DNA from 2 places in the Variovorax stachyos genome. Region 2 is predicted to be linked to the other one. Evidence: riboswitches for the same ligand, from Rfam matches in the RefSeq annotation. Region 2 holds a riboswitch; the other holds the start of a gene.
The links. Region 2 has a riboswitch for glycine ahead of gcvT (glycine cleavage system aminomethyltransferase GcvT). Riboswitches for the same ligand answer to the same signal wherever they lie in the genome.
Positions count from the first base shown of each region.

Region 1: it holds a riboswitch for glycine, as region 2 does, so the genes downstream of both, ACMGEZ_RS17395 (D-amino acid dehydrogenase) here and gcvT (glycine cleavage system aminomethyltransferase GcvT) in region 2, are expected to answer to the same signal.

Region 1 is NZ_JBLFFN010000008.1:240,728-249,054, forward strand. It holds gene ACMGEZ_RS17365 (PhoX family protein) at 1-521, shown strand, start outside; gene ACMGEZ_RS17370 (CPCC family cysteine-rich protein) at 518-688, shown strand; gene ACMGEZ_RS17375 (DUF938 domain-containing protein) at 735-1,379, opposite strand; partial or broken gene ACMGEZ_RS17380 (IS5/IS1182 family transposase) at 1,627-1,758, shown strand; gene ACMGEZ_RS17385 (M24 family metallopeptidase) at 1,817-2,320, shown strand; gene ACMGEZ_RS17390 (tripartite tricarboxylate transporter substrate-binding protein) at 2,417-3,334, shown strand; glycine riboswitch at 3,363-3,463, shown strand; partial or broken gene ACMGEZ_RS17395 (D-amino acid dehydrogenase) at 3,626-4,871, shown strand; gene ACMGEZ_RS17400 (NUDIX hydrolase) at 4,936-5,382, opposite strand; gene ku (non-homologous end joining protein Ku) at 5,403-6,314, opposite strand; gene ACMGEZ_RS17410 (hypothetical protein) at 6,462-6,788, shown strand; gene ligD (DNA ligase D) at 6,833-8,327, shown strand, end outside.
Region 2 is NZ_JBLFFN010000003.1:162,578-170,904, forward strand. It holds gene denD (D-erythronate dehydrogenase) at 1-384, shown strand, start outside; gene ACMGEZ_RS06900 (TRAP transporter substrate-binding protein) at 437-1,408, shown strand; gene ACMGEZ_RS06905 (TRAP transporter small permease) at 1,495-1,989, shown strand; gene ACMGEZ_RS06910 (TRAP transporter large permease) at 2,069-3,346, shown strand; gene ACMGEZ_RS06915 (hypothetical protein) at 3,442-3,957, shown strand; gene ACMGEZ_RS06920 (hypothetical protein) at 4,162-5,049, shown strand; glycine riboswitch at 5,076-5,178, shown strand; glycine riboswitch at 5,191-5,289, shown strand; gene gcvT (glycine cleavage system aminomethyltransferase GcvT) at 5,326-6,498, shown strand; gene gcvH (glycine cleavage system protein GcvH) at 6,561-6,932, shown strand; gene gcvP (aminomethyl-transferring glycine dehydrogenase) at 6,982-8,327, shown strand, end outside.

The DNA of each region.
Region 1 (8,327 bases), on a different contig from region 2:
GGGCCCAGGGCGGCCTGCGCATGGCGCGCGGCGAAGGCATCTGGTATCACGAGGGTAAGCTCTTCATCGTGGATACCGCGACGGGCGTGAACGCCGCGGGCGCGGGCGGCAACGGCGAAGGCGCGGTGTGGGAGTACGACCTCGCGACGGGCCTGCTCAAGGCCGTGTTCGTCTCGCTCGACGCGGTGGCCGCCAACAACCCCGACAACATCACGATCAGCCCGCGCGGCGGCGTGCTGCTTTGCGAGGACGGCGGCGGCGTCGATGAGGGCCATGGCCGCGTCGAGCGCCTGGTCGGCCTGACACGCGACGGTGCGAGCTTCGTGTTCGCGCGCCACAACGTGGTGCTCGGCGCCGACCAGATCGCATCGGCCGGCAAGACCGTCGCGCCGGGCGACTACCGCGGCAGCGAGTTCTGCGGTGCCTGCTTCGACCCGGCCGGCAAGGTGCTGTTCGTCAATGTGCAGTCACCGGGCATCACGTTCGCGATCTGGGGGCCCTGGGCACGCGGGCCGCTCTGACAAACAGATGCCATGGGCAAGGTGAACAAGGCGCCGCAGTTGTTCGAGGAGGCCCCAACGGCACCATGAGTCTGGCAGAAGGGCGAGCAAGCTTCCGAGCGTTCGGAGCCAGTGACAAGTCGGCTCTCCTGCATGTGCGGCGGCCCTACGCGCATGAGCTGCCCTGACGGTTTGCGGCCACTTCGCGCCATTCGTGGCCGACAGCTTTGGTGCTCAAGCAAACCCGTCGACGAGGGCCCGCGCGCCGGGGAGTGCGCCGTTTGATTTCCGCCAGACCACAGTGAGGTTGTTTGCCGGCATTGGTACGGCCTCCTCCAGCGCAAGGCCTTCATTGCCCGCGACTTCCGCCACCTTGTCGATGTCGCGCACGCCCCAGAGCGGATTCCTTGCGCGTAGGCTCGCGTCGAACGCTTCATTGCTCTGCGACGTATGCGCGCCGCCGCGCATGTACGGGCCGTAGGTCACAAGCACGCCGCCGGCGGGCAGGATCCTGCCGGCGCCCGCCATCAACGCGAGCGTGGCCTCCCACGGGGAGATGTGAATCACGTTGATGCACACGACCGCGTCGGCCGCGGATACCGGCCAGGGATGCTTCGTGACATCGATGGCGAGGGGCGGCTTTACGTTCGACAGGTTGGCTTTGGCCACCCACGCCTCGATGGAAGCATGGCGCTCCACGTCCATCTCGCTGGGCTGGAAAGTGAGGGCGGGCAAAGCCCTGGCGAAGTGCGCCACGTGCTGCCCGGTGCCGCTGCCGATCTCGAGCACGAGGCCGCGTGGCGGCAATACGCGCGCAAGTACCTCGAGGATCGGCTGCTTATTGCGCTCGGCGGAGGGGGCGGTCTCGCGTGAGTCCATGCGGCGATGTTAAGCCTCAAGTCGTGCTCGGCGACTCAATCGCTCCGTCTGCTGCCTGCCGATGGGTGGTCTCCGCTGCGGGACTTCCTTCAGGTGCCTGTGGGCGGGTTCGGCCGGCAGCTTTGCAGCAAAGACACTGCCGACAAGGCCTTCGCTCCGAGTTTGCGCTCGAGCTCTAGGGATGGTCTGCAAAACAGGCCCGAGCCTTGCATGATCTGAGCTCATGATTTCCAAGCGCGTGACTTCCCTGAATCAGCTCGGCCTGGGCCTGAACCTGTCAACGAAGAGAACGCGCAAGCGCGAGTTCCTCGATGAGATGGATCGGGTGGTGCCCTGGAGCGCGCTGGTGCAGATCATCGAGCCGCACAGCCCGCGGGCCAGCCGGTTCGGAGTTCGAGCCGTTCATTCCGTTGATTGCTTCCGGCCCGAATGCTTCGATGTTCGAACGCATCGCCACCGAGAAGGTCATTCAGGCAGGTGAGATGGTCATTCTCGACCTCGGAGCGGTGGTGGAGGGCTACACCGCTGACCTCGGCCGCACGGTGATCTGCGGCGGAGAACCCACTGCGAAGCAGCGTGAGATCTACCAGGCGACGTACCTCGCCCTGCAGGAGGCGAAGAAGATGATCCGTCCAGGCGTGACTGGCAAGGCGATTGATGCGCGCGCCCGGGAAGTCATCGCCGACAGCGGCTGGGGCGATTACGTCTACACCGACAACACAGGGCACCAGCTTGGCTACGGACTGCACGGCGAGCCGCTTGTCGATCGCCGCGTGGACTTCGTGGTCGAGGAAAACATGGTCATGTGCCTCGAGCCCCGCATCGTGCTGCCTGACCAGCCGGAAGTCGGTGGCGCGCATCTCGAGGACGTCGTCGTAGTCACGTCGAACGGCTGCGAACAACTCAACACGACGCCGTACGACGCACGCCTGCTTGCCTGATTCTGGAAATCCGCACCGGAGAGCTCAATGACTCGAAGCTCGCTGAACCGCCGCCACTTCACCACCACCTTCGGTGCGGCAGTCGTGGCGACAGCCATGCCCGGAATCGCGCGCGCCCAGAGCGACAAGCCGCTGCAAATCATCGTCGGCTATCCGCCGGGCGGCAGCACGGACACCTTCGCACGCCTGCTCTCGCAGCCGCTCCAGGGAGTCCTCAATCGCAGCGTGGTCGTTCGCAACCAGCCGGGAGCAGGTGGGCAGATCGCAGCCTCGGCGCTGCTGCGCGAAGGTGCGGACGGCTCTGCCGTGCTCGCCATCAACCAGCCTGACCTCAACCTCGCCATCGCGCGCGGGAATGCCGGGTTCAAGTCGAGCGACTTCCGGGTCATCATGGCCGACCTGCACGAGCCCCGCGTGTTCCTGGTCAAGAACGATTCGGGTATTCCGAACTTCGTCAAGTTCGTCGAGCAGGCAAGGGTAAAGCCCGGGAAGCTCTCCATCTCGGTGGCGGGCGGGACTGCTCAGGATGTAATGGCGAAGTGGCTGATCGACAAGCTCAAGATCGACGTGCTCGTCGTCAACTACAAGGGCGGCGCGGAAGCGGTCAATGCGCTGCTGGCTGGCGATGTCACGGCCAACCTCGGCGATGACTACGTGCGGTCAAGTCTGCGTCCCAAGACCACGGCACTCTTCATCGGCTCGGACAAGAAGAGTCCCCGTTGGCCAGAGGCGGACACCTTGCGGAGCCAGCTGAACGCGCTTGGCGTCGCAATGCCATCCCCTGAGTTTCTGAGTCGCTACGGCGTCTATGTTGTCTCTGCCGCCTTCGCGCAGAAGAACCCGAAGGGATACCAGGAGCTGCAGCAGGCGATTCTGAAGGCTCGCACCGGGCAAGTCTTCACGGACTACATCAAGACCAACAATCTTGCTGACCTGTCGCTTGGTGAGCCCGGCGAGCAGTACGAGCGGGTCTTCGCAGCGGAGATGCAGGAGATCGAACGCATGACGAAGTAGCCTGACTTCACTTTCCGGCAACATTGCCGGCGTGATCTCGGGAGAGTCCGGCAGGCGAAGAGATTCCCTGCCGGCGCCGAAGGAGCAACCGCCCCGGAAACTCTCAGGCCCCAGGACCAGAATCACGACGAACTCTGAAGATTGGCCGGTGGCGATCGTCGCCCGGCCCGCCGAAGGAGCAAGCGCGGCCTCGCAACTGGCAGCGCGAATCTCTCAGGTTCCAGACAGAGGGGGTGTCTCGCACGCGGGCGCGTGTGGGTCCCACACCTTTCGACGACCTGGAACCTGGCTATGCACACTCCCTCGATTGCCGTTATTGGCGGCGGCATCACCGGCGTTACGACCGCCTACGCGCTCATCAAGCGCGGCTACGCTGTCTCTCTGTACGAGCGCCATCGCTATGCCGCGATGGAAACCTCCTTTGCGAACGGCGGTCAGCTCTCCGCCTCGAACGCGGAGGTCTGGAAGCATCCATCAACTCTCCTGAAAGGGTTGAACTGGATGTTGAAGGCCGATGCACCACTCCTCCTGAATCCTGCGCCGACGTGGCACAAGCTCAGCTGGTTCGCCGGGTTCATCGCGCAGCTGCCTCGCTACGAGCGAAACACGATCCAGACGGCGCGCCTCGCGGTGGCGGCGCGCGAGCATCTGTTCAAGTGCGCGGCCGACGAAGGCATCCGCTTCGATGCGCTGCACCGCTGGATCCTGCACATCTATCGCGACAAGCACGGCTTCGAGCATGCCGGCCGCGTCAGTGAGCTTCTGGCGCAAGGTGGCTTGCGGCGGCGCGCTGTCACTCCGCAGGAGATCCGGGCCATCGAGCCGACGCTTGCTGGGACGTACTACGGCGGCTACTACACCGAGAGCGATGCAAGCGGCGACATTCATCTCTACACCACGGGATTGGCCAGCGCATGCGAGCGGCTCGGGGCACGCCTGCACTTGGGGAATGATGTCGACAGACTCACCCGCTCGAAAGATGGCGTGCAGTCATGCTGGCAAACGGCGATTCGCGCAGTCACGACGCCGTGGTCGTGTGCGCTGGCATCGCGAGCCGGGCGCTCGCGGCACAGTTGGGCGACCGCATCAACATTTATCCCGTCAAGGGATATTCGATCACGGTGAACCTCCGCGACGTCGCCAGTCGGGCCGCGGCGCCGACGGTGAGCCTGCTGGACGACGAAACGAAGCTGGTCGCCAGTCGCCTTGGCGAGGATCGGTTCCGCGTCGCAGGTACCGCGGAGTTCAACGGGGCCAACCGCGACATCCGGACTGAATCCGACCGCTGGTCGACTGGGTCGAGCACTGCTTCCCCGAAATGAATACGAGCAGCGTGCTTCCTTGGGCGGGACTTCGCCCAATGACACCCAGCATGCTTCCGAGGGTCGGCCGCGGCCGATACCCGGGCGTCTTCTACAACACGGGACACGGCCACTTGGGTTGGACTTTGTCGGCGGCTACGGCAGAAATGGTCGCGGACGCCGTTGTCTCCGGGCTGCCCTCGGGCGAGCGCACGCAGGTGAGAGGGGGCCAATGAGGTCGAGCGGGCCGTTGCATTTGCTCAGGCGTCGCCGACGCCGACCCGGACAGCTTTCCGTGCGTCAGTCCTCGCGCGCAGGCATCGCTTCGAAGCCAGGCAGCGTCCGAAGCAACGCAGTCATCGACTTGGCCGCAAATTTCGGTATGTCGGCTATGTCCACCCACCTGAACTGGTCGACCTCCGGCGTCATGGCGCCGGTGCGGTGGTGAGGGAAAAAGCTCACGCACTTGCAGGCCGTGATGTCGCATTGGTCGGTGTGAACCAATGCCCTGAACAGGTGGAGGTCCTTGCGGGAGTGATAGGGCATGACGCCGAGCTCCTCCATCTCCGCCGCAGCCAGGTCGATTCCGGTTTCCTCCTGGACCTCGCGAATGGCCGCCTCGCGCGGGGACTCACCTTCTTCCCCTCCGCCCTTCGGGATGTCCCAGTGTCTCTGCCCCGTGGCGTGTGCCAATAGCAGCTGGCCATGCTCATTGAGGATCAGAACGCCATAGGAAGTCGTTTTCATGGCAGGGCCGCGAAACCGAGCTACGCTGCCTTTCGCTCGGAGGTGCTCTTCTTCGCTGCCGCACGCCTGGGCGCAGACTTCTTCGCGGGAGCAGTCTTGGCAGCAAGCTTTTTCGCGGCCTTGCCATTCGCCTTCGAGCCGCCCTTCAAGCTCCTCTGCAGCAGCTCGGTGAGGTCGATGACGTTGGAGCTTTCCTGCGGCGCTTCCTCTTCCGGCTCGATGACGGTTTCCGTCTTGCCCGCCTTCGCCTTCTTTTCGACCAGCTTCATCACCTGGTGCCGGAACTCGTCCTTGAAATCTTCCGGGTCCCACTTGCCGGACATCTCGGCGATCAGCTGCTTGGCCATCTTCATCTCTGCGGCGCTGACGGTCTTTCGCCCCGCGGGCGGAAGGTCGAGCGACTCCAGCGTCTTGACTTCGTCACCCCAACGCAGCAGGTTCAAGACCAGGGCCGGGCCCGAGGGCACCAGTGCGGCAAGGTGCTGTTTGGTGGCAATCACCACCTTGGCAAGCGCGATTTTTCCCGTGTCGATGAGGGCCTCGCGCAAGAGCGCATAGACCTTGTCGCTCTTGTTGACGGGTGTCACGTAATAGGGCCGCTCCAGGAAGATGAACGGCATTTCGGCGCCATCGATGAAGCGCTCGATCTGGATGGTCTGCGTCGTCTTGGGAAAGACCGCCTCGATTTCCTCGGGGCTGATGATGACGTACTGCCCGTCCTCGTATTCGACGCCCTTGACGATGTTTTCCTTGCTGATTTCCTTGCCCGTCCGCTTGTTGACGCGCTTGTAGCCGACACGGTCCATAGAGCGCTTGTCGAGCCAGTCGAAGTCCACGCCTTCCTCGGTCGCTGCCGTGTGAAGGCCGACGGGGATGTGGACGAGACCGAAGGTGATGGCGCCCTTCCAGAGCGTGCGACTACCTGTTGCCATGCCTCAGCTTCCTTCCGGCGGGACGACCCCGCACCGGGCAGCCTGCGGCGACCTGGCCCATGGCCGCGTAGGTGGGCGTAGCACCTGGCCGTAGGGAGGCTGCGCGTTCGAGGGCGACCCACCGACGGAACGGCTACCCTACGCGCTATGCCAAGCCTGCGCCACATCGCGGTCTACGTCGAGGAGCCGAAGCCGGGCCGTTTCGCATGGGTCCTCGCCGAGCTGGAGGGGCGCAGCTGGCGGCAGCTGGACAGGTCCGGCTCGCCGGTGGGAAGCTACAAGACGGCCATGGCTGAAGGACTGCTGGCGCTGCAAGCCATGGTGGAGGACCTGGACCTCGGGCCTCGCAAAGCCGATGCGCCTGTCGACGAAGGCGATGCCGACGAGAGCGACCATCAGCAAACCGAGCGTGACGCGCCGGCGAAGGAGGCCGCACCTGGAAAGCGGTACTTCGGATTCGGGCCCGCGCAGTGACGTCGTAGCGACTTTGGCTGCTGCCTCCCGAGAGATCCAAAGCCGTGCGGATTGCAACCTGGAACATCAACAACGTCGTCAAGCGCCTGGACCTGCTGTGCGACTGGCTCGAACGCGCCCAGCCCGACGTCGTCGCGCTGCAGGAGCTGAAGACTTCCACGGCCGAGTTCCCCACTGAGCGGCTCAGGTCGCTCGGCTACGAAGGCCTGGTCGTTGGCCAGCGCTCCTGGAACGGCGTCGCCCTGCTCGCCCGTGGGCATGAGCCTCTGCCGGTCGCCACGGCGCTGCCGGGCGATCCGAAGGACAAGGAGGCCCGCTATGTCGAGGCCGCCATCAACGGCGTGCTGTTCGCCTGCCTGTACCTGCCGAACGGCAATCCCCAGCCCGGACCGAAGTTCGACTACAAGCTGCGCTGGTTCGAGCGCATGCGCAGGCGCGCGGAGGAACTCCGGGCCTCCGGGCAGCCGGTCGTGCTGCTGGGCGACTGGAACGTCGTCCCGACGGATGCCGACATCTACAAGCCGGACACCTGGCGCGACAACGCATTGCTGCAGCCCGAACCGCGCCAGGCCTTTGCCGCGATCCTGGCCCAGGGCTGGACCGATGCGCTCCAGGCTGCTCACCCGAAGGACAAGCTCTTCACCTTCTGGGACTATCGGCGCAAACGATGGGAGCGTGATGCGGGTCTGCGCATCGACCACATCCTCGTCGGCGAGTCGCTGAAGGTCGTGGATGCGGGCGTGGACCGCGAGGAGCGTGGACGCGAGAATGCCAGCGACCATGCTCCGGTGTGGGCGGAAATCCGACCTGCCAGGCCAAAGCGGAGCGCCGCCCGCAAGGCCCGCGCGCCTGTGCCCCAAGAAGGACAGGAGACCCCGCCGCTCTCGCGCTACAACGCCAAGCGCGATTTCTCCAAGACCGCCGAGCCGGCCGGCACCCCGGTGCGACGAAGCAAGGCGAGGCGCGACCGGCAACCGGCCTTCGTCATACAGAAGCATTGGGCCTCGCGATTGCACTACGACGTACGCCTGGAGCTCGACGGCGTCATGGTGTCGTGGGCCGTTCCGAAAGGGCCTTCCTACGACCCGGCGATCAAGCAGCTGGCCATCCATGTCGAAGACCACCCAATCGACTACAACACCTTCGAAGGCGAAATCCCCAAGGGGGAGTACGGCGGCGGGTCAGTGATCGTCTGGGACCAGGGTACCTGGGAGCCGGTCGGCGACCCACAGGAAGGGCTCGCCAAGGGCAAGCTCATCTTCAAGCTGCATGGACAGAAGCTCGCCGGGCTGTGGGAGTTCGTGCGCATCTCGAAGCCCGGGGACAAGAAGCAGGAACAGTGGCTGTTCCTGAAGAAGCGGGGCGATGCCTGGGCCCGGCCCGGCACGGAGTACGACGTCATCGCTGCGCTGCCGGACAGCGTCGTCGCGCAGCCCCTGGGTTTGATCGAGGAGCGCGAGCCACGCGGCGCCGCCATCACACCGCCGCATGCCGACACGGCCGACCTGCGGCAAGCAAAGCGCGCACCTTTGCCCGCCA
Region 2 (8,327 bases):
GGCGTCCGCGCCGCCTGCCCCGTGCCCGACGAGACGCCGGTGGCGCTGGCGTCGCCGGCCCGCACCATCGAAGGCATCGTCCGCGCCGCCGAGGCGAGCGATGCGCAATGGGGCCCGCGCACGGCGCTCAACCTGCCCTCGCTGGGCCTCACCGTGGGCGACATGGTTGCGGCGCTAGAGCGCGTGGCCGGGCCGGCCGCGACCGCCCTGCTCGACCGCGCGCCGGATCCGGCGATCCAGCGCATCGTGAAGACCTGGCCGGGCCGCATCGAGGCGCGGCGCGCGCGCGGCCTGGGCCTTTTGCCCGATGCCAGCTTCGAGGATGTGATCCGCGACTACGTCCGTGAAAATCCCGACGCTGTGAAGTTGCCGACTAATGCATAGTCATACGTTTGCGAAACATCACATCAAACGTCACATCGACAGGAGACTCCCCATGAAGTTGAACCGACTGGCCGCCGGCCTCGTCCTCGGCCTCGGTATGGCCTGTGCGGCCTTCGCGCAGACCGCCATGAAAATCAGCATCTCGACGGCGCAGAACTCGCACCAGGGCGTGGCCATCGACACCTTCGCAAAGGAAGTGGCGGCGCGCACGAATGGCCGCTACAAGATCGAGACCTTCTACAACGGCTCGCTGGGCGGCGAACGCGAATCGATCGAGGCGGTGCAGCTCGGCACCCAGGAGCTGGCCTTCTCCTCCACCGGCCCCGTGCCCAACTTCGTGCCCGAGACCAAGATCCTGGACGTGCCCTTCCTGTTCCGTGACAAGGCCCACGCGCGCGCGGTGCTCGACGGCCCGATCGGCCAGGAACTGCTGACCAAGTTCGACGCCAAGGGCTTCAAGGCCCTGGCCTGGGCCGAGAACGGCTTCCGCCACATGACCAACAGCAAGCGCGACGTCAAGGCGCCGGAAGACCTCAAGGGCCTGAAGATGCGCACCATGGAGAACCCGGTGCACATCGCGGCGTACAAGGGCCTGGGCATCATCACCACGCCGATGGCGTTCCCCGAAGTGTTCACGGCGCTGCAGCAGGGCACGGTCGATGGCCAGGAGAACCCGCTGTCGGTGATCATGGCGGCCAAGTTCTCGCAGGTGCAGAAGCACCTTTCGCTGACCGGCCATGTCTACTCGCCGTGCATCTTCCTGATGAACAAGGCGTCCTTCGACAAGCTCAGCGCGGCCGACAAGACCGCCTTCCTCGAGGCCGCCAAGGTGGCGGTGAAGGCGAACCGCGACCGGGTCGACCAGGACGACGCCAATGGCGTGAAGGAACTGCGTGCCCAGGGCATGACCGTGGTCGAGAACGTGGACAAGGCGAAGTTCGTCAGCACGCTGGCGCCGGTCAACGCCGAGTTCGAGAAGCAGTTCGGCAAGGCCAACATCGACAAGATCCGCAATTTCCAGTGAGCTTCCGGCCGCGATGACTCGCGGCGCGCGCCCGCGCAGCACCGGCTCGCGGGCGCTCTTTTTTTGACCTCTCGCATGCATCGCTCATGAAATCCGCCTTCCTTCGGCTCGACCAATGGACCAGTTCGCTGTCCATGGCCGTCGCCTGCCTCATGCTGGTGATCGCCTCGGCGCTCGGCGTGTTCCAGATCGTCACCCGCTTCGTGCTCGAGCAGCCGGCCGAATGGTCGGAGATCCTGATCCGGGTGAGCCTGATCTGGATGGTCTTCCTGGGCATTCCCACCGCCTTCCGCCAGGGCGCGATGGTCAGTGTCGACGTGCTGTACCGCTGGAGCCCGCCGAAGATGCGGCGCGTGCTCGACTGGCTGGTGTGCCTTGCGGCGCTGACGCTGATCGCCGTCATCGTCTGGTGGGGCTGGGACTATGCCAAGCGCGGTGGCGTGCAGTCGATGGCGGGACTCGAATCGATCTCGATGTTCTGGGCTTATGTGGCGATGCCCGTGGGCGGCTTGTTCAGTGTGATCGGCATCGTCGGCAACCTGCTCGATCCGCAACGGCAGGAACTGGAGACAGCGCAATGAGCGCCGCCCGGCCGCCCGAAGGCGCGAACGCCCCCTTGGGGGGCAGCGCAGTACACGAAGTGACAAGCGTGGGGGCCCTATGACTCCTGTGATGGTCACCACGATGGTGGTGTGCTTCGCGCTCACCATCTCCGTCGCCGTCTCGATCGGCCTGGCGTCCATCGTCGGCATCCAGGCCTCGAACGCGAACATGCTGATCTCCGTCAAGGAGATGTTCAATGCGATCAACAAGTTTCCGCTCGCCGCCATCCCCTTCTTCATCCTCGCCGGCAACCTGATGGAGACCGGCGGCATCTCGCGCCGCCTGGTGGAGTTCGCCAAGAGCCTGGTGGGCGGCGTGCAGGGCGGCCTGCCCATGACCTGCGTGCTGACCTGCATGATCTTCGCCGCGGTGTCGGGCTCCTCGGTGGCCACCACGTTCGCCATCGGCGCCATCCTGATCCCGGCGCTGATCAAGCACGGCTACCCGACCAGCTATGCGGCAGCGCTGCAGGCCACGAGCGCGGAGCTGGGCGTGATCATCCCGCCCTCGATCCCGATGATCCTCTACGGCGTGAGCGCCGAGGTCTCGATCGGCGAGCTGTTCATCGCCGGCTTCGGCCCGGGCATCCTGATCAGCCTCGCGCTGATGGCCTTCGTCTACGTCTACTGCAAGTTCAAGGGCTGGGGCAAGAACGACGGCGATGGCCGCCTGGGCGTGGGCGTGGCCACCTGGCGAGCGGGCTGGGCGCTGCTGATGCCGGTGATCATCCTCGGCGGCATCTACGGCGGCATCTTCACGCCCACCGAGGCCTCGGCCGTGGCCGTGCTCTACGCGCTCGTGGTCGGCATGCTGATCTACCGCGAGATCAAGCTGCCGCAACTCTATGCGGTGCTGCGCAAATCGGTGATCTCGTCGTCGGTGATCATGTTCATCATCGCGAACGCAGGGCTGTTCGCCTTCCTGATCACGCGTGCCGGCGTGCCGGAGGCCATCGGCCACTGGCTGCAGGCCGTGCTGCAGTCGCCGGCCATGTTCCTGCTCGGCGTCAACGCGGCGCTCTTCATCATCGGAATGTTCATCGAGACCAGCGCGGCCATCATCGTGCTGGCGCCGATCCTCGCGCCCGTCGCCATGCACTTCGGCATCGACCCGGTGCACTTCGGGCTGGTGATGGTGGTCAACCTGGCGCTGGGCATGATCACGCCGCCGTTCGGCGTCAACCTGTTCGCGGCCTGCACGGTGGCGCGCATCTCGCTGGACCGCATCGTCACGCACCTGGTGCCCTTCGTGCTGGTGATCCTGGCTTGCCTGATGGTCATCACCTACGTGCCGGGCATTTCGCTGGGACTGCGCGATCTCGTTTATGCGAAGTAGTTCACGCCTGGCTGCCTGAGCCCTCGCGTTTCACCGCGCTGTCACGCGCCAGGCCGATCCTGCGGCGTTCGATCCCGAACGCCACAGCATCCGCCATGTTCCTCATCAAGACCGAGAAAGCGCGCCAGGAGCTCCTGCCTGGCCGCCGTACCCTGGGCCAGCGCGAGCGCGCCCTGCTGCTCATGGCCGACGGCCAGCGCTCGGTCACCGATTTCGGCGAGCTCTTCGGCGGCCGCGACGAGGCCGGCCGCGTGGCGCTTCATCTCGTGCGCGAAGGCTACCTGCTGGCGACCGCTCCGTCGCCGGCAGAACAGCCACCCGCGAGCACCCGGCCGCCGGCGGTTTCGGCCGACACCTTCGACGGCAAGCGTTCGCTGGCCACCACGCGCATGTTCCTGTTCGACCTGTGCGAGCGCATGTTCGTGCGCCGCGATCCGGCGGTAGCCGGGCGATTCCGCGAGACGCTGCGCGAGGCGCGCGACCGGGAATCGATGCTGTCGGTGGCCGAGGCGATGCTGGGGGAGATCGAGAAGCTGGCCGGTGTCGAGCGCGCGGCCTCGATCCGCGAGCGCATCCTGCGCCTGCTGCCGGCCGAGCAGGCCGTGCACTGAACAAGGGGTTACAGCGCGGATGGCGACACGGCGTCTTCGCTGACAGGCGAAACCCCCGCTTTTTGAATAGGCTCTGAGGCGGTGCAGCCGCTACTCGCGGCCACCGCCGCCGTTCGCCGCATTGAAGCGGTAACATTTTTGCGCGGCTGCGACCATTTTTCTTCTCTCCCCCTGCAGGTAATGACAAGCTACGGTTTCGTTCACTTGGAATTTGGCGACCAGCACCGCGACCGTTCGCTCCAGGTGCTGGAAAAGCTCCGAACCCGCCTGGCCCAGGACGGCGACCGCTTCTCGAGCGTGATCGTCGACAACGCGCGCGCCAGGCCTGCCGAAAGCGCAGCCGGCACGGCCTCCGAGCAGGGCCTGGTGGTCCCCGGCGACAACAGCAACCGGGAGTTCTCCGGCTGGGACAGCGGCATCGAGACCCTGCTCGCTCGCGGCGAGCAGCCCGATGTGTGGCTCTTCTCGAACGACACGGTTGCCCTCAACCACGCCTGGAGCGAGCGCCGGCTGGAGCGCTTCGGCGGCGAGATCCGCAAGCTCGCGCTGCACCCGGGCCCGTGGTTGTTCGGCGAGATCAACGACTTCCCGCGCTCGACCATGACCCCCATGGGGCCGCTGCTCGAATGGGTGTCGACCTACTGCTTCGCGATGAACGACACGCTGCGCCATCGGCTGGGCACGCTATCGCCCGGCAACGCGCTGCTGGATTCGCTGGTCAACGAGCGCTTCGAGCCAGGGCGGGGCGTGTTCCGCGACCATGTGGGCGAGGCCTATGTCGATTTCGTGTCCGCCTGGCTCATCAGCGACGACGGCCAGGGCGTGCAAAAGAAGCGCCGCTTCAAGTGGGACCACGAATGGCACAAGGCCAGCCCGCTCGGCCCGGACAACTTCGAGGACCTGCGCATGAAGGCGCGCTGCTGCCTGTCGGAGCACATGCTGAGCCTGCGCGCGCGCCAGCTCGGCGCCGACATCCGCTCGCCCTACGACGCCCGCAACGCGCGCGAGCACATCCGGCGCTCCCTGCAGTTCCTCTCCGACAAGCTGTGGGAGAAATTCCTGTTGCGCCGGCTGCGGCTGGAGCGGTCGTAGCTCGCCAAGCCTTGTTTCCCTTACACTCTTCCGAGTCAGGAGAGAGCCCCGCAGCGCGGGGCCGCCGAAGGCGCAGGGCCCATCGAACGAAAGGCCCGAACGCTCAGGCAAAAGGACTGACGAGGCGCCCGACTATCCGGGCGTTTCCTTGCTGGAGAGAGGCGGCGCATGCCGCCCACCGAAGGAGCAAACCCCGATCGTGGGGCGAATCTCTCAGGTAAAGCGGACAGCAGGGGTGGCCCATGGCTTGACTGCCATGGATCCGGACTGCCCCTGATGGAGAGTGCCTTGGCCTCCGCTTCCGACGATCTGCAAAAGACCCCGCTGTACGACCTGCACCTCGAGCTCGGCGCCCGCATGGTGCCCTTCGCCGGCTATTCGATGCCGGTGCAATATCCCGCCGGCCTGATGGCCGAGCACAAGCACACGCGCACGGCCGCCGGCCTGTTCGACATCTCGCACATGGGCCAGCTGCGCCTGGTCGGGGCGGAGGCCGCTGCCGCCTTCGAAACCCTGATGCCGGTCGACGTGATCGGCCTGGCGCCCGGCAAGCAACGCTACGGCCTGCTGCTGAACGACGAGGGCGGCATCCTCGACGACCTGATGTTCTTCAACGAGGGCCACGATTCGATTTCCGTGATCGTCAACGGCGCCTGCAAGGCCGACGACATCGCGCACATCCAGGCGAAGATCGGCCAGCGCTGCCAGGTGCAGCCTCTGCCCGATCAGGCCCTGCTCGCGCTGCAGGGGCCTTGGGCCGCGGCTGTGCTGGCCCGCCTGTCGCCCGGTATCGAGCGCTTCGTCTTCATGACCGGCGGCGCGGTGCAGATCGGTGGCATTGCGGCCTTCGCCACCCGCAGCGGCTACACCGGCGAGGACGGGTTCGAAATCTCCGTCGCTGCCCGCGATGCGGAGGCACTGGCCCGGCTGCTGCTGGCGCAGCCGGAGGTGCAGCCCATCGGCCTGGGGGCACGCAATTCGCTGCGGCTGGAAGCCGGGCTGTGCCTCTACGGCAACGACATCGACACCACCACTACCCCGGTCGAGGCCTCGCTGAACTGGGCGATCCAGAAGGTGCGGCGCAGCGGGGGCGCGCGCGAGGGCGGCTTTCCGGGCGCGGCCCGCGTGCTGGCGCAGCTCACCGCCGACACCGGCAGCGCCGGCCATGTCGACCACGAGACGCTCAAGCGCAAGCGCGTCGGCCTGGTGGCGCTGGAGCGCGTACCGGTGCGCGACGGCACGCTGCTCGAGTCCTTCGAGGGCCTGCCCATCGGCCAGGTGACCAGCGGCCTGCTGGGCCCCACGGTCGACCGGCCCGTCGCGATGGGCTATGTCGCCCTCGCCTACGCCGCGCCCGGCACCCGCCTGCAGGCCATCGTGCGCGGCAAGCCGGTGCCGATGGAGGTCAGTACCCTTCCCTTCGTGCCGGCGCGCTACTACCGCGGCTAGCGCTTCTTCGCGTCTTCCTTATCTTTGCCCTTCCTTTCTTTCCCTTCCCCAGGAGCCATTCCATGAGCATCAAGTACACCAAGGACCACGAGTGGGTGAAAGCCGAGGGCGACACCGCCACCGTCGGCATCACGCTGCATGCGCAGGACGCGCTGGGCGACGTGGTCTTCGTCGACCTGCCGCAGGTCGGCCAGGGCTATGCCCAGGGCGAGGTCGCCGGCGTGGTCGAGTCGGTCAAGGCCGCTGCCGACGTGTTCATGCCCGTCGCCGGCGAGATCACCGAGGTCAACGAGGCGCTGCGCGCCGATCCCTCGCTGGCCAACAGCGCGCCCGAAGGCGAAGGCTGGTTCTTCAAGATGAAGCTCACCGAGCCCGCGCAGCTCGACGCACTGCTCGACAAGACCGCCTACGACAAGTTCGCCGACGAAGCCTGAAAGCACACACCCAAGGTTTTCCGATCCTGTCATCCTTGTTCACCATTCCATGCCGAAGTCACCCCTGCCTTCCCTGCCCACCCTTGCGGATCTCGAGAACGCGGGCGAATTCATCGCCCGCCACATCGGCATCGAGGCCGAGGACGAGGCGCGCATGCTCGCCGCGGTCGGCTCGAAGACGCGCGCCGAGCTGATCGACGGCATCGTGCCGCCGGCCATCCGCCGCAGCCATCCGATGCGCCTGCCCGCGCCGGTCACCGAAGCCGGCGCGCTGGCCGAGCTGCGCGGCATCGCGGCGAAGAACAAGGTGGCGAGGAACTTCATCGGCCAGGGCTACTACGGCACCCACACGCCGGGCGTGATCCTGCGCAACGTGCTGGAGAACCCGGCCTGGTACACGGCGTACACGCCCTACCAGGCCGAGATCTCGCAGGGGCGCATGGAGGCGCTGCTCAACTTCCAGACCATGGTCTGCGACCTGACCGGCATGGCCATTGCCAACGCGTCGATGCTCGACGAGGCCACCGCCGCGGCGGAGGCGATGACGCTGGCGCGCCGCAGCGTCAAGAGCAAGAGCAACGTGTTCCTCGTCTCGGGCGATTGCCATCCGCAGACCATCGAGGTCATCCGGACGCGCGCCGCGCCGCTGGGCATCGAGGTCAGGGTCAGCACGGTTTCCGAGACCCTGCCGCACCTGATGGCGAGCGGCGACTTCTTCGGCGCGCTGGCGCAATACCCCTCCACCACCGGCCACGTGCACGACCTGCGCCCGCTGGCCGGCCATGCCCACGCGTGCGACGCCGCGTTCTGCGTGGCGGCCGACCTGCTGGCGCTCACGCTGCTGGCGCCGCCCGGCGAATGGGACGCCGACATCGTCTGCGGCACGACGCAGCGCTTCGGCATGCCCTTGTGCAACGGCGGCCCGCATGCGGCCTACCTGGCCTGCCGCGACGAGTTCAAGCGCTCCCTGCCCGGCCGGCTGGTCGGCGTCAGCGTCGACACGCACGGCCGGCCCGCCTACCGGCTGGCGCTGCAGACGCGCGAGCAGCACATCCGCCGCGAAAAGGCCACCTCCAACATCTGCACCGCGCAGGTGCTGCCGGCCGTGGTCGCGAGCATGTACGCGGTCTACCACGGGCCCGACGGGCTGACGCGCATCGCCCAGCGCGTGGCCGCCCTCACTGCGATCCTGGCGCAAGGCCTCGAGCAGATGGGCCGCGAACTCGCCAACGCCACCGCTTTCGACACGCTCACCGTCCTGACCGGCGACGACACGCCGAAGATCCTGGACAAGGCCCAGGCCGCCTCCGTCAACCTGCGCCAGGGGCTGCAGCAGCACCTGGGCATCTCGCTGGACGAGACCAGCACGCGTGCCGACATCGAGACGCTGTGGGC